2 linked regions of the Labrenzia sp. PHM005 genome follow. The protein of the gene in region 2 interacts with the protein of the main gene of each other region in a pairwise test. Links are inferred from orthologs where the notes say so. Each region holds a gene or a part of one and is shown on either strand. Other genes may lie near its edges. The genes, in order: dnaQ and FJ695_RS01945.

Region 1 (5,927 bases), 560 kb from region 2 along the record:
ACGCCGGTCTCGACACGGTTCTGTCCAACAGCTTCGGTTTTGGCGGCACCAACGCATCGCTTGCGATGTCGCGCTACCACGGCTGAGGAGCACCTGATGTCTAATTTGATGAAGGGCAAACGCGGCCTAATCATGGGCGTTGCCAACAATCACTCGATTGCCTGGGGCATTGCCAAAACCCTGTCCGAACACGGCGCCGAACTTGCCTTCACCTACCAGGGTGATGCCTTTGGCAAACGCGCCAAACCATTGGCCGACTCCGTCGGCTCGGACATTCTGCTGCCATGTGATGTTGAGGACATTGACTCGGTCGATGCGGTCTTCAACACCTTGAAGGAAAAGTGGGGCACCATCGATTTCCTGGTGCACGCTATCGGCTTTTCCGACAAGAACGAACTTGCCGGCAAATACGCTGACACCTCCCGGGAGAACTTCTCCCGCACCATGGTGATTTCCTGTTTCTCCTTTACCGAAATCACCAAACGCGCAGCTGAACTGATGCCCAATGGCGGATCAATCATCACCTTGACGTATGGCGGATCGACCAAAGTGATGCCGAACTACAATGTCATGGGTGTCGCAAAAGCGGCTCTGGAATCATCGGTCCGCTACTTGGCCGCCGACTATGGTTCTCAAAACATCCGTGTCAATGCGATCTCCGCAGGACCGGTCCGCACGCTGGCCGGTTCAGGTGTGTCCGATGCGCGGTTGATGTTCAACTTCCAGAAGCGCAATTCTCCGCTCCACCGGACTGTTTCGCTCGAAGAAATCGGTGGCACAGGGCTTTACCTTCTGTCGGAGCTTTCCGGCGGTGTGACCGGCGAAGTGCATTTCGTCGACAGCGGCTACAACATCATGTCCATGCCACAGCTTGAAGAGCTGAAAGCGCAAGAAACCAGCGCGGATTGATTTGGAACTTGCCTAGAAACAACAAAGGCGGCCGATTGGCCGCCTTTTTTATTGCTCGATTGTGATCAATCCTCGATCAGTTCGTCTGGATAGACACCGAACAACCTCGTCTGATCGAGCCAACCGTTGAACTCTTCACCGCTGACCCGGCACCAGCCGCCAGCGCATTCGCCGACGGTTGCCAGAACAAACGGCTCCAATTCCGCTACAATGTCCGCATCGGATTTGGACCGAACCCGAAGCGGCGTCCGGTTGTCCTTTTCCCAAGGGGTGACCAAAGCGGTCCGCCGGCCGGACAGGAGTGAGTGGAACACCCAGCCTTGTTTGCCTTCCCAATCGCGGATCCGGCGCCAGTTTTCAAATTCCTGGATGATTTCCACCGGAAGGCCCGACTGAACGAACGTCCAGGCAATGTCATGTTCGCGCGATGGGCCGAGCCGGACATTGACCCGATCCGATTTCAGACTGACGAACCGGGGAACCGGAAGCCCGGAGGCACCTGTCGTCGTGCCCTGCGCGAAGGCTTGCGACTGAAAAATTGTCGCACCAAAAACTACCAGCCCCAGGAAAAGCAATGAGTACGCGGTCGGGATTGAACGGGCCATATTATCGGTAAGTCCAATTGTTATCGGGCATCTGTTTAAGGCACACCTCTACAGAAAAGTGAACGCGAAAACCAGCTCGGCGAATTCAGCTCATCTGTTTGGCTGAGGATTACGCCATCTCCCTTGTTTCTGACGGATCATCTGTTATGGAAAAGGGAGTGGTGTCATCCGCTTGCGCCTCGCGCAGCGTCAAGGTGAATCCGTTGGGGTTAAGGATTCCTCAACGTAGCCCGAAAGGCAGTTAAGTATGGCGAAAAAGAAGCCTGTCGTCGTTGTGACCCGGAAACTTCCGGATGTGGTCGAAACCCGGATGCGCGAACTTTTTGAAACGCGCCTCAATGAAAATGACAGGCCCTTTAGTCAGGCCGAGCTGGTCGAAGCCGTCAGAACAGCGGATGTGCTGGTCCCGACGGTGACAGACCGGATCGATTCCTCGGTCCTGTCGCAGGCTGGTGAAAATCTCAAGCTGATCGCCAACTTCGGTAATGGTGTCGACAACATCGATGTGGTGACGGCCAACAACCGGGGCATCAATGTCACCAACACCCCAGGTGTTTTGACCGAAGACACCGCCGACATGACCATGGCGCTGATGCTGGCCGTGCCGCGGCGCCTGTCTGCTGGGATCCACGCGCTGGAAAGCGGCGACTGGGCTGGCTGGTCCCCAACATGGATGCTGGGTCACCGGATCTGGGGCAAACGCCTTGGCATCATCGGCATGGGACGGATCGGTCAGGCGGTCGCCCGGCGCGCCAAAGCCTTCGGCATGTCGATCCACTATCACAACCGCCGCCGTGTTCCTGCAGAGATCGAAGAAGAACTCGAAGCTACTTATTGGGAAAGTCTCGATCAGATGCTGGCCCGCATGGATGTGGTGTCTGTGCACTGCCCGCACACGCCAGGCACGTTCCATCTTTTGTCCGCACGGCGCCTAAAGCTGCTCAAGCAGGACGCCTATGTGGTCAACACTGCCCGCGGCGAAGTCATCGATGAAAACGCCTTGATCCGTATGCTGGAAGCCGGTGAGCTGGCAGGTGCAGGTCTTGACGTGTTCGAGCACGAGCCGGCGGTCAATCCAAAGCTCGTGAAACTCGATAATGTTGTCCTGCTGCCGCACATGGGTTCAGCCACAATTGAAGGCCGGATCGAGATGGGCGAAAAAGTCATCATCAACATCAAGACCTTCATGGACGGCCACCGCCCGCCGGACCGCGTCTTGCCGTCGATGCTGTGAGGCTCCGGCAATTCAGTGACTGCAAGTTCCGACCCCGGCCCAGCGCCGGGGTTTTTTGTTTGAGACTTGCGTCATTTACTCTGAAATTATGCCGGTCAAGCGAAGCGCGAACCGGTACCCACTCGTTTGCAGAGCTTTGAAAGGTATTACAAATTCTTTATGCAAACGGGTATGGGAGTAGATCTTGGATCTCCCTTTGGTCGGCCAGGACGACAACAAGGCAGCAATACTCAACCGCCGTATTTCTTCCAAAGCGCGCTGTCGCCCATGCCTTCGATGAAGGCTTGATGGGCAGCAAATTCATCACCCTTCAAAAGAGCTGCCAACGGCGCCGGACGTGGCCGGGCGTTGAAGGACCCGAGTTCTCCGGGTTCACTGGCGCCTTCAGCACTTGCTGACAAGACGTCTTCTTCATCCGGATCGAGGATCAAGGCCCGCTGTTTGCCGCCGATCATCTCCAAATAGACTTCGGCGAGAATTTCCGCGTCGAGCAATGCGCCGTGTTTGACGCGCTTGGAGTTGTCGATTCCATACCGCGAGCAGAGCGCGTCAAGGGAGTTAGGGCCAGTGGGGTGTTTGCGGCGGGCTATTTCCAGAGTGTCGATCACCTGGGTATTTGGAATACTCCGCCGGCCGCAGCGTTCCAGCTCAAAGTTTATGAAGCCCATATCGAAGGCTGCATTGTGGATCACCAGCGTCCCATCGCCGACGAATTCCAGAAATTCATCGGCAACTTGCTCAAACAGCGGTTTGTCGGACAAGAACTCTGCTGAAAGACCGTGGACCCGGAAGGCTTCTTCCGGCATATCCCGCTGGGGGTTAATATAGACATGATAGACGTTTCCGGTCGGAACGTGATTGATCAGTTCCACACCGCCGATCTCAACCAGCCGGTCACCGGTCCGCGGATTCAGACCCGTGGTTTCCGTATCGAAAGATATTTCACGCATTTTGCCGCCTATGTGCCTCTCATCCCATCTGCGCAAGCCCATGGCAGTTCCGCAAGATCAGCTAAGGGTTTTCCCCGGTCTTCAGCGATTTCCGGTCAAAACACCAACTTATCAGCCGATGTCAGTGACAGCTTTCAAAATGGTTTCGACGGACCGGCGGGCGGACTCCATTCCCAATCCGGTGTCGATTAGAAAATCCGCCCTGCGGCGTTTTTCTGCATCCGGCATTTGCTTGGCCAAGATCGCATTGAAACGTTCTTCGGTCATGCCGGGCCGGGCCAGCACCCGCTCTCTTTGAACGTCCGGATCCGCGGTCACGACGACAGATCTGGCTACGCGTTCGTCACCGTTCGTTTCGAACAACAAAGGAATGTCTAGAACAACAACAGCGTGGCCTTTGGCACGCGCCTTATCCAGGAATTTGATTTCTTCTTCGCGAACCAGCGGGTGAACGATTTTTTCAAGCCGTTTCATTGCGTCCGGTTTTCCCAGCACATGCGGCGAGAGCAGAGATCGATCGACGACACCATCAACGACCGTGCCCGGGAAGGCGGCTTCAATCAGCGGTGCAGCGCGGCCGGAATAAAGTGCATGCACGGTGGCATCAGAATCGTGGACAGGCACTCCGCATTCGGAGAACATTTTGGCCGTTGTCGATTTGCCCATGCCGATTGAGCCGGTGAGGCCAAGTATGATCACACCTTAACTCCCAAGTCTTCCAGCACCAAGGCCCTTAAGCCATCGTCAACTTCAGGCCGGACGCCAAACCAGCATTCAAACCCAGGCACAGCCTGATGGAGCAACATGCCAAGGCCATCAACTGTCGGGTTGCCGCGGCTGGCTGCCTGTTTCAATAAATCGGTTTCGAGAGGCACATAGACGATATCTGTCACAAGAGCTGATTTCGGCAGCGGATCGAGATTGATCTCCAAAGGCGCTTTGCCCGCCATTCCGAGAGCTGTCGTGTTTACAAGAAGATCCGCGTCTTCCAGAAGTGTCCCCAGTTTATCCCAAGGATGTGCTTTCGTTTTTGAACCAAATTGATCTTCAAGAACCTTGGCCTTTTCAAAGGTCCGGTTGACGATATGCACGGCTGTGATTCCACGGGATAACAACGCCCAGATGATCGCACGGGCGGCACCGCCAGCTCCCAAAACCACTGCCGTTCTGCTTTCAGAATCCCATCCAGGGGCAAGTTGATCGAGGTTTCCCAAAAACCCCAGACCATCAGTATTGGCGCCGCATAAAGCTCCGGTTTCATCGAGCCAGAGTGTATTAGCCGCGCCCATCGCCTTTGCTGCTTCGTCCAGATGATCACACGCCGCGAATGCCACTTCTTTGTGCGGGACCGTCACATTGGCCCCAACCAGGCCGGATGTTTTAAAGTCATTGAAAAAGGTTTTCGCTTCCTCCGGCGGCACGGCGACCCGGCCATACGCGCCGTCAAGGCCGTGTTTCTTCAGCCAATAGCCATGAACCAGTGGTGAGCGGGATTGATCGACCGGAAATCCGGTGATGGCTGCTTTTCTTTTTTGACTGCTCATGCCTCGATCTCTCCGAGCTCGCGCAGCTGTCCCAAGAGCGGAAGCATTGGCAAACCGAGGATGGTGAAATAGTCCCCGTCAATCTTTTCAAAGAGTTGCAGGCCAAGGCTTTCCAGTTGGTAGGCACCGACACTCGACAGCACAACATCACCGGCGGCGGCCAGGTAGTGCCCAACAAATTGAGGGGTGAGCGTTCGCATGGTCAGGCGCGCAGTGGACACATGCCGCCAGATGGCTTCGCCGTCCTTAGAAATCACAACAGCTGACAGAAGCTCATGGGTTTTGCCCGAAAACGCCAAAAGCTGGCGGCGGGCTTCTTCCATGTCGTCCGGTTTGGTCCGGCGCTCGCCTTCAAAAGCAAGGATCTGATCCGCTCCAATAACCAGATCTCCCGGCCGGCGGGCGCTGACGTCATTTGCTTTGGCTTCGGCCAAAACACTTGCCAGGTCTTCCGGCGGAAATCCGGCTTGCAACAAAGGCTCTTCAACAGCCCGTTCATCGACATCAGCCGGGTCCACGTCGATTGCGAGACCGGCGTTTTTCATAAGTTCTGCGCGGATCTTGCTGCCGCTTGCCAAAACCAGTGCCATAAATTCCTCTTGAACTGAAAGGCTTACTGTTGCTCTGCAACCCCGTTTTCGCGGGCTGTTTTATAATCTTTGAACAAGGTCATGATCTCGGCGGC
Region 2 (5,948 bases):
CACCAATGTCCGGGGTGTGGACAACACAACCTCTGTATCGGGTCGGTCCAAAAGGCTTGCGAGATAGGTTGTGTCGCCACGCCGGGTTGATTGGCGGTCGAGCGAATTGCCGAGAAAACTCATTTCCATGGCGGGCAGGGCGGCATCAACAGCGCGCATTGATAATTCCTTGGATTGGGCGATGACCGGAACGAGGCGGGGATTAGTTTTCCAATTCGGCCAGGGCTGAAAAGGAAGAACGTAGCCGGTCAATCAAATGTTGATCCGCGTCGTTTTCATAAGACCGCGGTGGCACAACGCCCCAAATTGGGCCGGGCCAGGCCGCATCGTCACGGAACCGCGCCACAATATGGACATGCAGCTGCGAAACTTGGTTTCCGAGTGCGCCGACATTGAGCTTTTCACATTCTGTCACTTCGCGCAGAACTCGGCTGACCATGGCGATTTCCCGCATCAACTGCAGTTGATCAGTTTCGTCCAGGTCGATGATTTCCACCAAGTCCGGTTTGCGAGGCACCACAAGCAACCAGGGATAATTGGCGTCTTTCATCAGACGGACCGAGGACAAGGCAAGGTCCAGCACTGGGAGGCTGTCGCCTTCAAGGCGCGGATTGAGATCGAAAAAAGTCATAAGTTCAAACCGGTCATTGGGTCGGCAGGTGTTTGAGCGCGCGTACGGCTTCAGATTGCTTTTCATCACCATATGTCTAGATTGGTGCGGAAGTGAAATCCTTTTCATCGGCAACGGCAACTTTGCTATTTAAATGATAGCTGATGTTGCCATGGGAAATTGTCAATGTCCTATGAACTTATTTTGAGTTTTGCGTTTGTCGCAGCCCTGTTGGTGATGTCGCCTGGACCAAACGGTGTCTTGATCGCCAAAACTGTTCCGACGTCCGGTCGGACGGCGGCGTTTGCGAATGTGTCCGGCTTTATCGCAGCCTTTTTTCTGCATGGAACGCTGTCCATCCTTGGAATTTCCATCATTCTGGTGCATTCGGCAGAAGCGTTTTTTGTCGTAAAAATGCTTGGGGCGGCGTATCTGTTCTGGATTGGGCTAAAGGCGCTGAGATCCGCATTCTCCAAAAATGTCCTGGCAACAAAAGTGGCCCCGGCCCGGCGCAAAAGAACCTTAGTTAAGGCCTTTGGCGAAGGCTTTCTAACCAATGCGCTCAATCCGAAAGTCTCCATGTTTTATCTGGCGGCGTTTCCGCAGTTCATTCCGGCTGCAGAGGGCGCGCTTGCCGGGGCAACGCTGCTCGTGGTCATTCATTCGGCCATCAACGCTCTGTGGTTTGGCGCCATGATCCTGCTGTTGTCCCGGGTGTCGGAAGCTGCACAAAAGCCGACGTTCCAACGGTGGCTCAAAGGTATCACCGGCGCGGTTTTCATGGGATTTGGGCTGAAACTGGCGACTTTGCGTCCTTAAACGGTTCGGCTGCATTGGCAAAGATGCCGGTGTTTTTGTGCCGAAGTTTCACCGGTGAAGAAAAACCGGCTTTTACCTCTTGCCAAACACCCGGTGTGTTCTGATATAAGGCGCTCGGGAGGTTGGTGGTGGACGAGCCACTCGCCAACCGGGTCAGGTCCGGAAGGAAGCAGCCCTAACGAGCCTCGGCACGGGTCGCCGTGCCAGCCTCCCACCCTTTCCTACGTCGAGTTTATGCGCTAATTGATCGCAGTGGTCGAGTTCTGATCAGGCATTAAGAAACTGGTGCGCGCGTCGTTGCTCTTAAGCCGATCAGCCGTGTACCAGCGCGCCAGAAGGTCTCCGGACAATAGATCCTCGTTGTCGTTCAAAAAAGCCGTGATGTCTTGATAGTCCTTGGCTCGCATGCGCTCGGCGATGATGCTCAAGAACGCCAGTGTGATTGTTGTGTTCATCTTTTGAGGAACGCCTGCTTTTTCTGTCAGGGCCTTGAGACTCTCCACGTAACATTTTGCGGCAGTCAGGAAATCGTATTTCAGCAGCAACTCATGGGCGACCGTGACATGATCGGTATGGCTGAACTCCGCAGGCTCTAAAGTTCCGGCCTCAAAAGAGGCTGTCAGCTCTCTCGGACTTCGATGCATCAGTCAGCTTCCTTTTCCAGCAATCTGTGACTGTCACTTGCGGTCAGTTCCAAATCGTAGACTTGTTTCAAAATTTTGATTTTTTCCAACGTGTTATCGGAAAATGGCGCTTTGTTTTCAAAGCAGTGAAGGGCCATCCCCTCGAGCAGATCGCCGAGGGAGATGTCCAGATGTTCGGCAAGGCCTTTAAGGACTTTCACAATCCGCTTTTCCATGCGGACACCGGTTTGAATGCGTTCAATCTGTTTGCTCATAATGTTATATTGGTACCAAGGTACCTATTTGTCAATTGCTGACGTTAGAAATGGGCATGAAGCGGAATTGCCGCCCGCCTTTCACAGAAAACAGATAAAAGCCTGTCCACCTTTTGGAAAAAATCGTTATGGTGCGGCTCATGGATGAGACTGGCTTTCCGCAAGACGATAATGAGACCGGCCTGGAATTGACGGGTGGCACTGGAACGGCACCAGGCGCGGCCGAAGGCGGTGCCTACAGGGTGCTGGCCCGCAAATACCGCCCGAAGACCTTCGAGGATCTGGTTGGCCAGGAGCCGATGGTGCAAACGCTGGAGAACGCGTTTGATACCGGACGGATCGCACAGGCCTGGATGCTGACCGGGGTGCGCGGGGTCGGCAAGACCACAACAGCCCGGATCCTGGCGCGCGGCCTGAACTATGAAGTGCCCGGCGAGGCGGATAAACCGACGGTCAAGCTGACCCAGGAAGGCTCGCACTGTAAGGCCATCATGGAAGGCCGCCATGTCGATGTTATCGAGATGGATGCGGCCTCGCACACCGGCATCAACGATATCCGCGAGATCATCGATGCGGCCCGCTACCGCCCGGCAACGGCGCGGTATAAGGTTTACATCATCGATGAGGTCCACATGCTCTCCAACGCAGCCTTCAACGGGCTGTTGAAGACGCTCGAAGAGCCGCCTGAGCATGTGAAGTTCATCTTCGCGACCACCGAAATCCGCAAAGTCCCGATCACCGTACTGTCGCGTTGCCAGCGCTTTGATCTGCGCCGCATCGAGCAGTCTAAACTGATCGGCTTGCTGCGCCGGATTTCTGACGCCGAAGGCATTCAAATCTCCGATGAAGCCCTGATGCTGATCGCACGGGCGGGCGAGGGTTCGGCTCGCGACTCTCTGTCCTTGCTCGATCAGGCGATGGCTCATGGCAGCGGCGCGATTGACGCAAATGATCTGCGCCAAATGCTCGGTCTTGCCGACCGCGCCCGGGTGATAGACCTCTTCGGCCATATCATGGCCGGGCGGATCGAAGACGCGCTGGGCGAACTCCAAGCTCAGTATGATATCGGTGCCGATCCTGCGATCGTGTTGACGGATCTTGCCGACTTCACCCACCTTGTGACCCGGATGAAGGTGGCCCCGAAATCCGCCGACGAGGCCTCGGTGACAGAAGCGGAGCGCGCGCGCGGCCAGGAGTTTGCGGAAAAGATTTCCGTGCGGCTGCTATCCCGCGCTTGGCAGATCCTTCTGAAAGGTGTTCAAGAAGTGCAAGCCGCTTCCAAGCCATTGTCTGCGGCTGATATGGTTCTGGTGCGACTGGCCTATGCTGCCGATCTGCCGGATCCGGGCGAGTTGATGGCGCAGATCCAAAACGGACAAATGCCGGTTTCTGGTGGTGCGCCAGCAGGTGGATCTACAGGAGCGCCCGCAGGTCCTGCCGGAGGCGGCGGCCAGGCGATGGCCGTTGGTGCTCCCTCCATGCCGCACGGCAGCCCTCGGGGAGGGCCAGTGATGCAAGCTACTGCCCGGCCGCAGTTGTCGGCGATCCAGGGTGGCGCTCCGCAGACAGCACCTCAACAACAATCGGCACCACAGGCCGAACAGGCACCGCAGCAATCTGCCTACAATCTGAAAAACCTGCATGACTGTGTCGCACTGGCGTCTGAAAAGCGCGACATTCCGATGAAGGTTGCCATCCAGCGGCAAATGCGGCTGGTGAAGTTCGAGCCCGGCAAGATCGAGATTCAACCGACCGAGGATGCACCGGCCGATATTGCCGGGGAATTCGGACGCAAGCTGACGGAATGGACCGGACAGCGTTGGTTCGTTGTCGTCTCGCGCACGCAAGGGCGTCCGACGATTTATGAAGAGCAGGAAGCCAACCAGCAGCAGCTTTTGTCAGACGCCAAATCCCACCCGACGGTGGCCGCATTGCTGGCACAGTTTCCGGGCGCCAAAGTGATCGATGTCAAGGTACAGGCCTCCGAAGAGGACGAAGTTGCGATGGCCGATCCGCTGGTCAACGATCCCTTGCTCAACGAAGCGCTGGGCACGGATGACGATGACGACTAACACCGCCGCAACCAAAGGCCGGACGCCGTGAGCGATAAAAAAATAAAAAACAACATCATTATGTTTTTCGTGGCTGGGGCCGTTTGCCTGCTGTCCATGTTGTTCGTCTCAAAGGCGGATATGGATGAATATGTGAAACTGGTGACTGTCGTCTCCCTGGTTTGCGCTTTTTTCTTCATTGGATTGTATTTCGCGGGCCGGATTTTCTACCTGTGTTTTAAAAAACAATGAGCCTATGGCCCGAATTCAAAGGGCTTCAAGCCAGCGCCGCTCCAGATTGGTGTTTTGGGGTGGCAATTCCGCTATTGTTCTTCTAAACGCAGGTCCCAGATAAGAAGCGCCGCAGGTGGCGCAGCAGACTTTTAAGGAGAGATCCAATGGACTTCCTCAAGATGATGAAGCAGGCCAAGGAAATGCAGGAGCAGATGGGCTCTCTGCAGGGCCAGATTGAAGACATTGAGGCAGAAGGTTCTTCTGGCGCCGGTCTGGTTAGCGTCCGCCTCAATGGCAAGGGCGAGCTGAAAAGTCTCACCATTGATCCGTCGTTGATGAAAGAGGGCGAAGGCGAGATCCTTGAAGACCTGATCATTGCCGCGCACACCGATGGCCGGGTGAAAATCGATCAGGCGATCCAGGAAAAAACCCAGGAAATGATGGGCGGCCTCGGCCTTCCGGCTGGCATGAAACTGCCATTTTAAGTTTTCTGGTTCGAGGTTAGGATAGACCAACGGGCGTCTTAGTCTCGATGTCATCCCGGCCCTGAGCCGGGATCCACTCGCGTTCCCACTTGTTGCAGAGGTAGAGTTTCCTATCAGTCTCTCTGCAAATGATTGGATCCCCGCTCAAGGCGGGGATGACGTCAGAGTTGGATATGACTGATAGCGTCGATGCACACTATCCCCCAGAGCTTTCATCGAACATACAAGTGCACAGTGAGAAAACATGGCGCAGAAGCAGGTTGCGGGACCGGAAATTGAACGGTTGATCCAGTTGCTGGCCAAGCTGCCGGGTTTGGGTCCACGCTCCGCCCGCCGCGCTGCGCTGCATCTGATCAAGAAAAAAGACCAGCTTCTGGTGCCGCTGTCAGAGGCCATGGGCATTGCCGTGCGCGACATCGGCATCTGTTCGACCTGCGGCACGGTCGATACGTCCGACCCTTGCACCATCTGTTCCGACGAAAAACGGGACCCCAGCGTTCTCGTTGTCGTCGAGGATGTTTCCGACCTTTGGGCGCTGGAGCGGGCAGGCGCGGTCAATGCCCGCTATCATGTGCTCGGCGGCACCTTGTCGCCGCTTGATGGGGTTGGCCCGGACGATCTCAATCTGGCTACCATGATCGATCGCTGTGGTGCGCCGGAAATCGGCGAAGTCATCCTGGCAATCAGCGCGACGGTCGAGGGACAGACCACGGCCCATTACATCATGGACCAGCTTAGCCACCTGGATGTCCACGTCACCAAACTGGCGCATGGTGTCCCTGTCGGGGGTGAACTGGATTATCTCGACGAGGGCACCCTCGCCCAGGCGCTAAAGGCGCGGACGCGGTTTT

The links.
Region 1: the proteins of FJ695_RS01945 (region 2) and dnaQ interact in binary tests that used the Escherichia coli proteins (3 or more experiments, as listed by UniProt). The link is inferred for Labrenzia sp. PHM005 from one-to-one orthologs.

Annotation. Positions count from the first base shown.
Region 1 is NZ_CP041191.1:946,631-952,557, forward strand. Bases 1,839-4,814 are described here. They hold dnaQ (DNA polymerase III subunit epsilon), read right to left. Parts: upstream 3,699-4,814; coding sequence 2,979-3,698; downstream 1,839-2,978. Other genes in these bases: FJ695_RS04075 (D-glycerate dehydrogenase), read left to right, coding at 1,839-2,748; coaE (dephospho-CoA kinase), read right to left, coding at 3,810-4,397; FJ695_RS04090 (shikimate dehydrogenase), read right to left, coding at 4,394-4,814. Also shown: fabB (beta-ketoacyl-ACP synthase I), read left to right, coding at 1-86; enoyl-ACP reductase FabI, read left to right, coding at 97-909; FJ695_RS04070 (SH3 domain-containing protein), read right to left, coding at 975-1,514; more of FJ695_RS04075, read left to right, coding at 1,762-1,838; more of FJ695_RS04090, read right to left, coding at 4,815-5,242; FJ695_RS04095 (Maf-like protein), read right to left, coding at 5,239-5,832; FJ695_RS04100 (pyruvate, water dikinase regulatory protein), read right to left, coding at 5,856-5,927. UniProt on the Escherichia coli protein: DNA polymerase III is a complex, multichain enzyme responsible for most of the replicative synthesis in bacteria. The epsilon subunit contain the editing function and is a proofreading 3'-5' exonuclease.
Region 2 is NZ_CP041191.1:385,985-391,932, reverse strand. What follows is about bases 1,937-4,933. They hold FJ695_RS01945 (DNA polymerase III subunit gamma/tau), read left to right. Parts: upstream 1,937-2,467; coding sequence 2,468-4,399; downstream 4,400-4,933. Other genes in these bases: FJ695_RS01940 (YbaB/EbfC family nucleoid-associated protein), read left to right, coding at 4,777-4,933; FJ695_RS01950 (hypothetical protein), read right to left, coding at 2,073-2,327; FJ695_RS01955 (hypothetical protein), read right to left, coding at 1,937-2,073. Also shown: nudC (NAD(+) diphosphatase), read right to left, coding at 1-159; FJ695_RS01970 (HIT family protein), read right to left, coding at 203-697; FJ695_RS01965 (LysE family translocator), read left to right, coding at 797-1,429; more of FJ695_RS01955, read right to left, coding at 1,669-1,936; more of FJ695_RS01940, read left to right, coding at 4,934-5,097; recombination mediator RecR, read left to right, coding at 5,342-5,948. UniProt on the Escherichia coli protein: Part of the beta sliding clamp loading complex, which hydrolyzes ATP to load the beta clamp onto primed DNA to form the DNA replication pre-initiation complex.